DNA from 2 places in the Pseudoxanthomonas sp. CCNWLY206-1 genome. Region 1 is predicted to be linked to the other one. Evidence: predicted binding sites of a transcription regulator. Region 1 holds the regulator's gene; the other holds the start of a gene.
The links. Region 1 encodes FliA, which starts transcription of late flagellar genes. Its sites were predicted from a motif close to TAAAGTTTNNCNNNCNNNGGCCGATAA; they were not measured.
Positions count from the first base shown of each region.

Region 2: a site for FliA is predicted at 1,338-1,364, ahead of AADW18_RS04185 (flagellin). Genes of this name have one in related genera too.

Region 1 covers NZ_JBDKXI010000010.1:11,488-14,785, reverse strand. The annotation lists partial or broken gene AADW18_RS19175 (MinD/ParA family protein) at 1-775, shown strand, start outside; gene AADW18_RS19170 (RNA polymerase sigma factor FliA) at 772-1,521, shown strand; gene AADW18_RS19165 (chemotaxis response regulator CheY) at 1,812-2,192, shown strand; gene AADW18_RS19160 (protein phosphatase CheZ) at 2,192-2,803, shown strand; gene AADW18_RS19155 (chemotaxis protein CheA) at 2,979-3,298, shown strand, end outside.
Region 2 covers NZ_JBDKXI010000001.1:973,056-976,353, reverse strand. The annotation lists gene AADW18_RS04185 (flagellin) at 73-1,245, opposite strand; gene AADW18_RS04180 (hypothetical protein) at 2,198-2,788, opposite strand; gene AADW18_RS04175 (hypothetical protein) at 2,781-3,298, opposite strand, start outside.

The DNA of each region.
Region 1 (3,298 bases):
CGTTGGCAAGACCAACGTATCGGTGAACCTGGCGGTGTCACTGGCCGAACTCGGCAAGCGCACCCTGCTGATGGACGCCGACCTGGGTCTGGCGAACGTCGACGTGCTGCTGGGCTTGTCGCCCAAATTCACCCTGGCCGATCTGGTCGCCGGCCGCTGCACGCTGGAAGACGTGGTGGTCGAGGGACCCGACGGGTTGATGATCGTCCCGGCCTCGTCGGGATTCCGGCACATGGCGGAACTGCAACCGGCCGAACACGTTGGCTTGGTCAACGTCTTCTCGGAATTGCAACGCGCCCTGGATGTGATGGTGGTGGACACCGCCGCTGGCATTACCGACAGCGTGCTGACGTTCTGCCAGGCAGCACAGGACACCGTGGTGGTCGTGTGCGACGAACCGGCTTCCATCACCGATGCCTATGCGCTCATCAAGGTGTTGTCGCGCGAACGCGGCGTGGACCGCGTGCACGTCATCGCCAACATGGTGCGCGACCCCAACGAAGGACGGAAGCTGTACGAAAAACTGGCGCGCGTCTGCGAACGTTTCCTCGGCGACGTCGCCCTGCATTATCTGGGTGCCGTGCCTCAGGACGACTGGCTGCGCCGCGCCGTGCAGCGCCAGCAAGCGGTGGTCAAGGCCTACCCGGGCAGTCCCTCCGCACGCGCCATCAATGAAATCGCCCGCATGACCGCCCGCTGGCAGCCGCCCGCCGGCGCCCGCGGCAACGTGGAATTTTTCGTCGAGCGCATGATCAGCCGGGGCATCGCCGCATGAACACCGCCACCGCCCAATACAAAGCCGTGCAACGCAGCGCCGCCACCGATGCGGTGACGACGCACGCGGACCTGGTCCGCCGTATCGCGCATCATCTGGCGGCGCGATTGCCGGCCAGCGTGGAAGTGGACGACTTGATCCAGGCCGGCATGATCGGCCTGATCGAAGCCTCGCGCAGCTACGACGCCGAACAAGGCGCCTCGTTCGAAACCTACGCTTCGATCCGCATCCGCGGCTCCATGATCGATGAGATCCGTCGTGGCGACTGGGTTCCGCGCTCGGTGCACCGCCGCGCCCGTCAAGCGGCCGCCACCGTCCGCGAAATCGAACAGCGCACCGGCCGCGCCGCCATCGCCACCGAAGTGGCCGCGGCCATGGAAATCCCGCTGCCCGAATACCTGCGCCTGCTGGAAGACGCGGCGCGCGGCCAGGTACTGAGCCTGGAGTCGCACGTGGACGACCACGGCGAGCCGAACACCAGCAAGACCGGCGGTCCATCGCCACAGCATCTGTTGGAGCGCAGCGAGTTCCGTCAGTCACTGGTCAAGGCCATCGGCCAACTGCCCGAGCGCGAGCAGTTGGTACTGTCGATGTACTACGAGCAGGAATTGAACCTGAAGGAAATCGGCGCCGTACTCGGCGTCAGCGAATCACGCGTCTGCCAGATCCACGGCCAGGCCATGGTCCGCCTGCGTGGACGGCTGCAGGTGTTTGAAAGCGTGGATGCGGGGCTGGAAGACGAGTAAGGGTCGGCTGTGAGCGGAAAAGCTCTTGCTTTGCCTCCCCCTTTTTAAAAAAGGGGGGATGACCCGCCATTCGGCGGTTGAAAAGCACTTGAGGGGGATTTGCTTTTGCTTCGCGCCCTTGATCCTTGAAGAGCAAGAGCAAATCCCCCGTAGCCCCCTTTAAAAAAGGGGGCAAAGCGAAGCTCTTTCCGTTCCCTACTTCCCACCCTAAACATTCCCGCCCCTCGGCCGATAAACCCTCAAGACCAGCCTCAGCTTCACCGGAGCACTTCGTGACCGCTAACAAGAACATGCGCATCCTGATCGTGGACGATTTCTCGACGATGCGCCGCATCATCAAGAATCTGCTCAACGATCTGGGCTACACCAATACTTCCGAAGCCGAAGACGGCAACAGCGCCCTGACGGTCCTGGCGCAGGCCCCCTTCGATTTCGTGGTGACCGACTGGAACATGCCTGGCATGACCGGCATCGAGTTGTTGCGCGCCATCCGCGCGGATGATCGTTTCAAGGCGTTGCCGGTGTTGATGGTGACCGCCGAAGCCAAGCGCGAACAGATCATCGAAGCCGCACAGGCCGGCGTCAACGGCTACATCATCAAGCCATTCACCGCGCAAACGCTGGAAGAAAAGCTCGGCAAGATATTCGAGCGGCTGGGAGCGGCAGCCTGATGAACGCCCCTGCGGAAGTAACTGCCGCGCGCGGCGTGCTGGTGGAAAAACTCCAACATGCGCTCGATGCGCTGGAGCAAGGCGACGAAGCCGGCTGGCGGCGTGAACTGGATGCCATCGCCGCCTGGCGTACGCAGCCGATGATGCAGGGACTGGGCCGCCTGGCCCGCGAACTGGCGCAGACGCTGGGCGAACTGCCACCCGCTCACGGCAGCGAACTGGACGATGCCTGCGCACGCCTGGACCATGTCGTGGCCATGACCGAACAGGCCAGCCATAAGACACTGGACTTGGCCGAGCAATGCCGCGCGGTCGCCGATCAGCTGAAAGCCACACCGCTGAATCCCGACCAGACGCAGTTGGTCGACCAGATCCGCAACGGCCTGTCGGAAATGGCACTGGCCCAGAGCTACCAGGACCTCACCGGCCAGATCATCCGCCGCGTCGCCGGCATCGTTCGCCGTGTTCACGAGGGCTTCCACGCACTCGGCCTGCCGCCACCGGAAAAACCCAAGGGTTCAGATCTTGCCGGACCGGCCGTTGCTGGTCTGGACCGCAACGCGTTCTCGCAGGACGACGCGGATGATTTGTTGTCGGGGTTGGGGCTTTAAGGGCCGGGAACAGAGAAACGGGAATAGGGAATGGTGAAGAGCGGGTAATCCAACGTTCTCATCAGATCCTAAAGTCGTCATCCCAGCGAACGCTGGGATGACGAGCAAAAAACAATACACCGCACGGCACTGATCCAAAACACCCATCACCACCGGAATCTCCACCCTCTCCCTCATGTCCGCCGTCAGCCCCGAAATCGCCGCCGACTTCCTGATCGAAGCTCAGGAAATCCTGGATCGCCTGGGGGAACAGCTGGTCACGCTGGAACAGGACCCGAGCGACAGCCAGCAACTCAACGCGGTGTTCCGCGGCTTCCATACGCTGAAAGGCGGCGCCGGATTCCTGGCGATCCATGCCATGGTCAATCTGTGCCACGCCGCCGAAGAAGCGCTAGGCATCGTGCGTGCGGGCAAGGCGACGCTGGAGCCGCATCACTTCGACGCCGCACAGCAATCGCTGGATTATCTGCAGCGCATGCTGGACGCCGTGGCAGC
Region 2 (3,298 bases), on a different contig from region 1:
TCCTTAGGCGGTTGCTGCACGGAGGGTTGAGTTGATGGAACGTCCCCCGCCGTGCCGCCGGGGACGCCTGGTTCAGCGTTGCAACAGACTTAAAACGTTTTGCGGTACCTGGTTGGCCTGGGCCAGCATGGCCGTACCGGCCTGCTGCAGGATCTGGGTGCGGGTCAGTTCGGCGGTTTCCTTGGCGAAGTCGGTATCGCGAATGCGGCTACGCGAAGCGGCCAGGTTTTCCGAGCTGGTCTGCAGGTTGGCGACCACCGAGGTGAAGCGGTTCTGGATGGCGCCGAGGTCGGCGCGCGCACCGTTGACCGAGGTCAGCGCGGCGTCGACCACTTCCAGCGCCTTTTGGGCGCCAGCGAAAGTGGAGACGTCCAAATCCTTGGCGAAGGTGGAAGCTGAAGCCGCCGCCGTGACCGAAGCTGCGATGCCGGTCAGACCGACTTCCACCGCGGTGCCCAAGGTGCCGGCGGCGTAGGTGAAATCCTTGCCGGCTTTCACCGAGGTCAGCGAGATCTGGTTGGAAGCGTCCACCGAGGCGTACACGCCGGTTTCGCCGATCTTGGCGTTGATGCCGGCGGCAATGCTGCCGGCTACTTGCGATGCGCTGGCGCCGTTCTTCCACTCGACCCGGTCCACGACCACACCGTTGATGGTGAGGCCGGTCAGGTTGTTGTCGGCAGCCGCGACGGCGGCGCCGGTGGTGGCGGTGGTGACGGCAGCGAATTTGACGTTGCCCAGCGATGCCGCACGCGCATCGACCACTTTGTCGATGGCGATGGCCTGGCCCGCGTTGGCGCCGACCTGGAACAGCTGGCTGGTGAACGAGCCGTCCAGCAGCTTGGTGCCGTTGAAGTCCGCCTGCTTGGCGACGCGGTCGATTTCGGAGATCAGCTGATCGACTTCGGCGTTCAGCGCGGCGCGATCGGACGTGGAGTTGCTGGCGTTGGCGGACTGTACGGCCAGTTCGCGGATGCGCTGCAGGTTGTTGCCGATCTCGGTCAGCGAACCTTCTGCGACCTGGGCCAGCGAGATGCCGTCGTTGGCGTTGCGAACCGCAACGTCCAGGCCGCGGATCTGGGTGCTGAAGCGCTCGGAGATGGCCAGGCCGGCCGCATCGTCCTTGGCGCTGTTGATGCGCAAGCCCGAAGACAGGCGCTGAATAGTGGTAGCCAGCGAAGCACCGCTGGTGCTCAGATTGCGCTGAGCGTTAAGTGACATCGTGTTGGTGTTGATTACCTGTGCCATGGGTCGTCTCCTCTTGTTTAGGTCCCGGCGGAATGGAACGGGAGTGCTGCCGGTTTTTTGTGGATGGCTAGTCGCCCCCGTTGGTGAAATGAATAACGGCGCTACCGAAAAAACCTTTAGCGCCTGATTGAAAATTTGTGCTAGGCGGCGTCGATGGGCGAGGGGCGATGGGTCGCCAGGCCGGGGGAGGGCGGCCAAAACCGGCGCGAAAGAGTGCCCAGAGCCGGGTAGGAGCGCCGTCCCGCGCCGGGTGGTGAACAGCGGGCTTTCGTCGCTCTTCGCTTCAGGCGCGATCTGACAGGAAGAGCTCGCAGCCGGAGGCAGCTCCCACAACGGCGCTGCCGATAACCCTGTAGGCGCGCCGTCTTGGCGCGAGGTTTTGCCTTCAGCGTGTTCTGACAGGAAGAGCTCGCAGCCGGGGCCAGCTCCCACAACAGCGAAGCCGATAACCCTGTAGGAGCGCCGTCTTGGCGCGAGCGTTTGCCTTTGGCGTGTTCTGACAGGAAGAGCTCGCGGCCGTAGGCAGCTCCCACAACAGCGAAGCCGATAACCCTGTAGGAGCGCCGTCTCGGCGCGAGGTTTTGCCTTTAGCGTGTTCTGACAGGAAGAGCTCGCAGCCGGAGGCAGCTCCCACAACGGCGCTGCCGATAACCCTGTAGGAGCGCCGTCTCGGCGCGAGCGTTTGCCTTTGGCGTGTTCTGACAGGAAGAGCTCGCAGCCGGAGGCAGCTCCCACAACAGCGAAGTCGATAACCTTGTAGGAGCGCCGTCTCGGCGCGAGCGTTTGCCTTTGGCGTGTTCTGACAGGAAGAGCTCGCGGCCGGAGGCAGCTCCCACAACAGCGATGCGGATAACCCTGTAGGAGCGCCGTCCCGGCGCGAGCTCTTCGCTTCTACCGCGATCTGACCGTAGAGCTCGCGGCGGGACGCCGCTCCTACGACAGCAGGCTTGGCTTATTCGCCAGGCGGTTGCGGTACCGGGCTTGGCGGTAAGGGCAGCGTGGCCTTGCGCCAGCTATCCAGAGGATCGTCCAGCAACGACAGGTCGGGGATGCGGTATTCGCAGCCGATCAACACGTGATCTTCCAATCCTGGCTGTTCCGCAGCGTAGACCACCAGGGCATGTTGTTCGTCGAAGGCGCTGGACAGCGGAGTATCGCGACTTTGTTCCAGCGCCTGTTCCAGATGCATGGCCGCCTGTTCCAGCGGACCTTCCACCGCAATCAGGACGCGATTGGCCGCTATCACCACCGCATCGCTGTCGTGACCCCACGCATGCACCGGTTCGTTCAATCGGTATAAGTCCATCACCGGCTCCGAATACTGGCGTTCGGTCTGTACGAATTCGGACGGGCGTTCCTGGCGCAATCGTGGCAACAGCCCTGCGATGTCGGCAGCAGTGGTGCGGCAAGTCAGCGCATCACGCAATGTATCTGAAGGTTCCGCCGCATCGGCGGCGGGCATCGCCGGGGCCGCCGGCGGCGACTGCGCTTGGCAAAACATCGGCAATGCGGCCAGGGCCGCACCCACGAAGACTCTATTCAAGCTGCGCGTTCGCATATGCCGCGTCTAGCGCTTCCATCGCATCCTTGGGCTTCAACTTTCCGGCTTTTTCGAATGCGCCGGCCGCCGCGTCTTCTTTCTTGTCGCCATACAGCAGCAACAGCACGTTGCCATGTTCAACGTGCGCGATAGGCGAGTCGGGGGTCAGCTTCAACGCAGTCTTGATGTGCGATTCGGCTTCCGCCGCTTTCGCGCCGTACGTCAATCCGCCGATCATCGCGCCGATCTTGCCGATGATCTCCGCGTGGTAAAGGGCCAGAGCGGTATGCGCCTCGGCATGCTTGGGCGCCAGTTCCAAGGCGGTATCCAACGCGGCGCGCACCTTGCCGGCGATACCCTGCTTCAGCGCCTTGGTGATGCTCAGGCCTTGGCTATAACGACCCAGTGCGAATGCGTAGCGGTAGTGGCTGTTGGCTTCGTCGGGTAGCGCTTTGATGGCGGCTTCGGCCAATTTGGCGGCTTGGTCGAAACGCTTCAGTTGTTCGGCTTCAT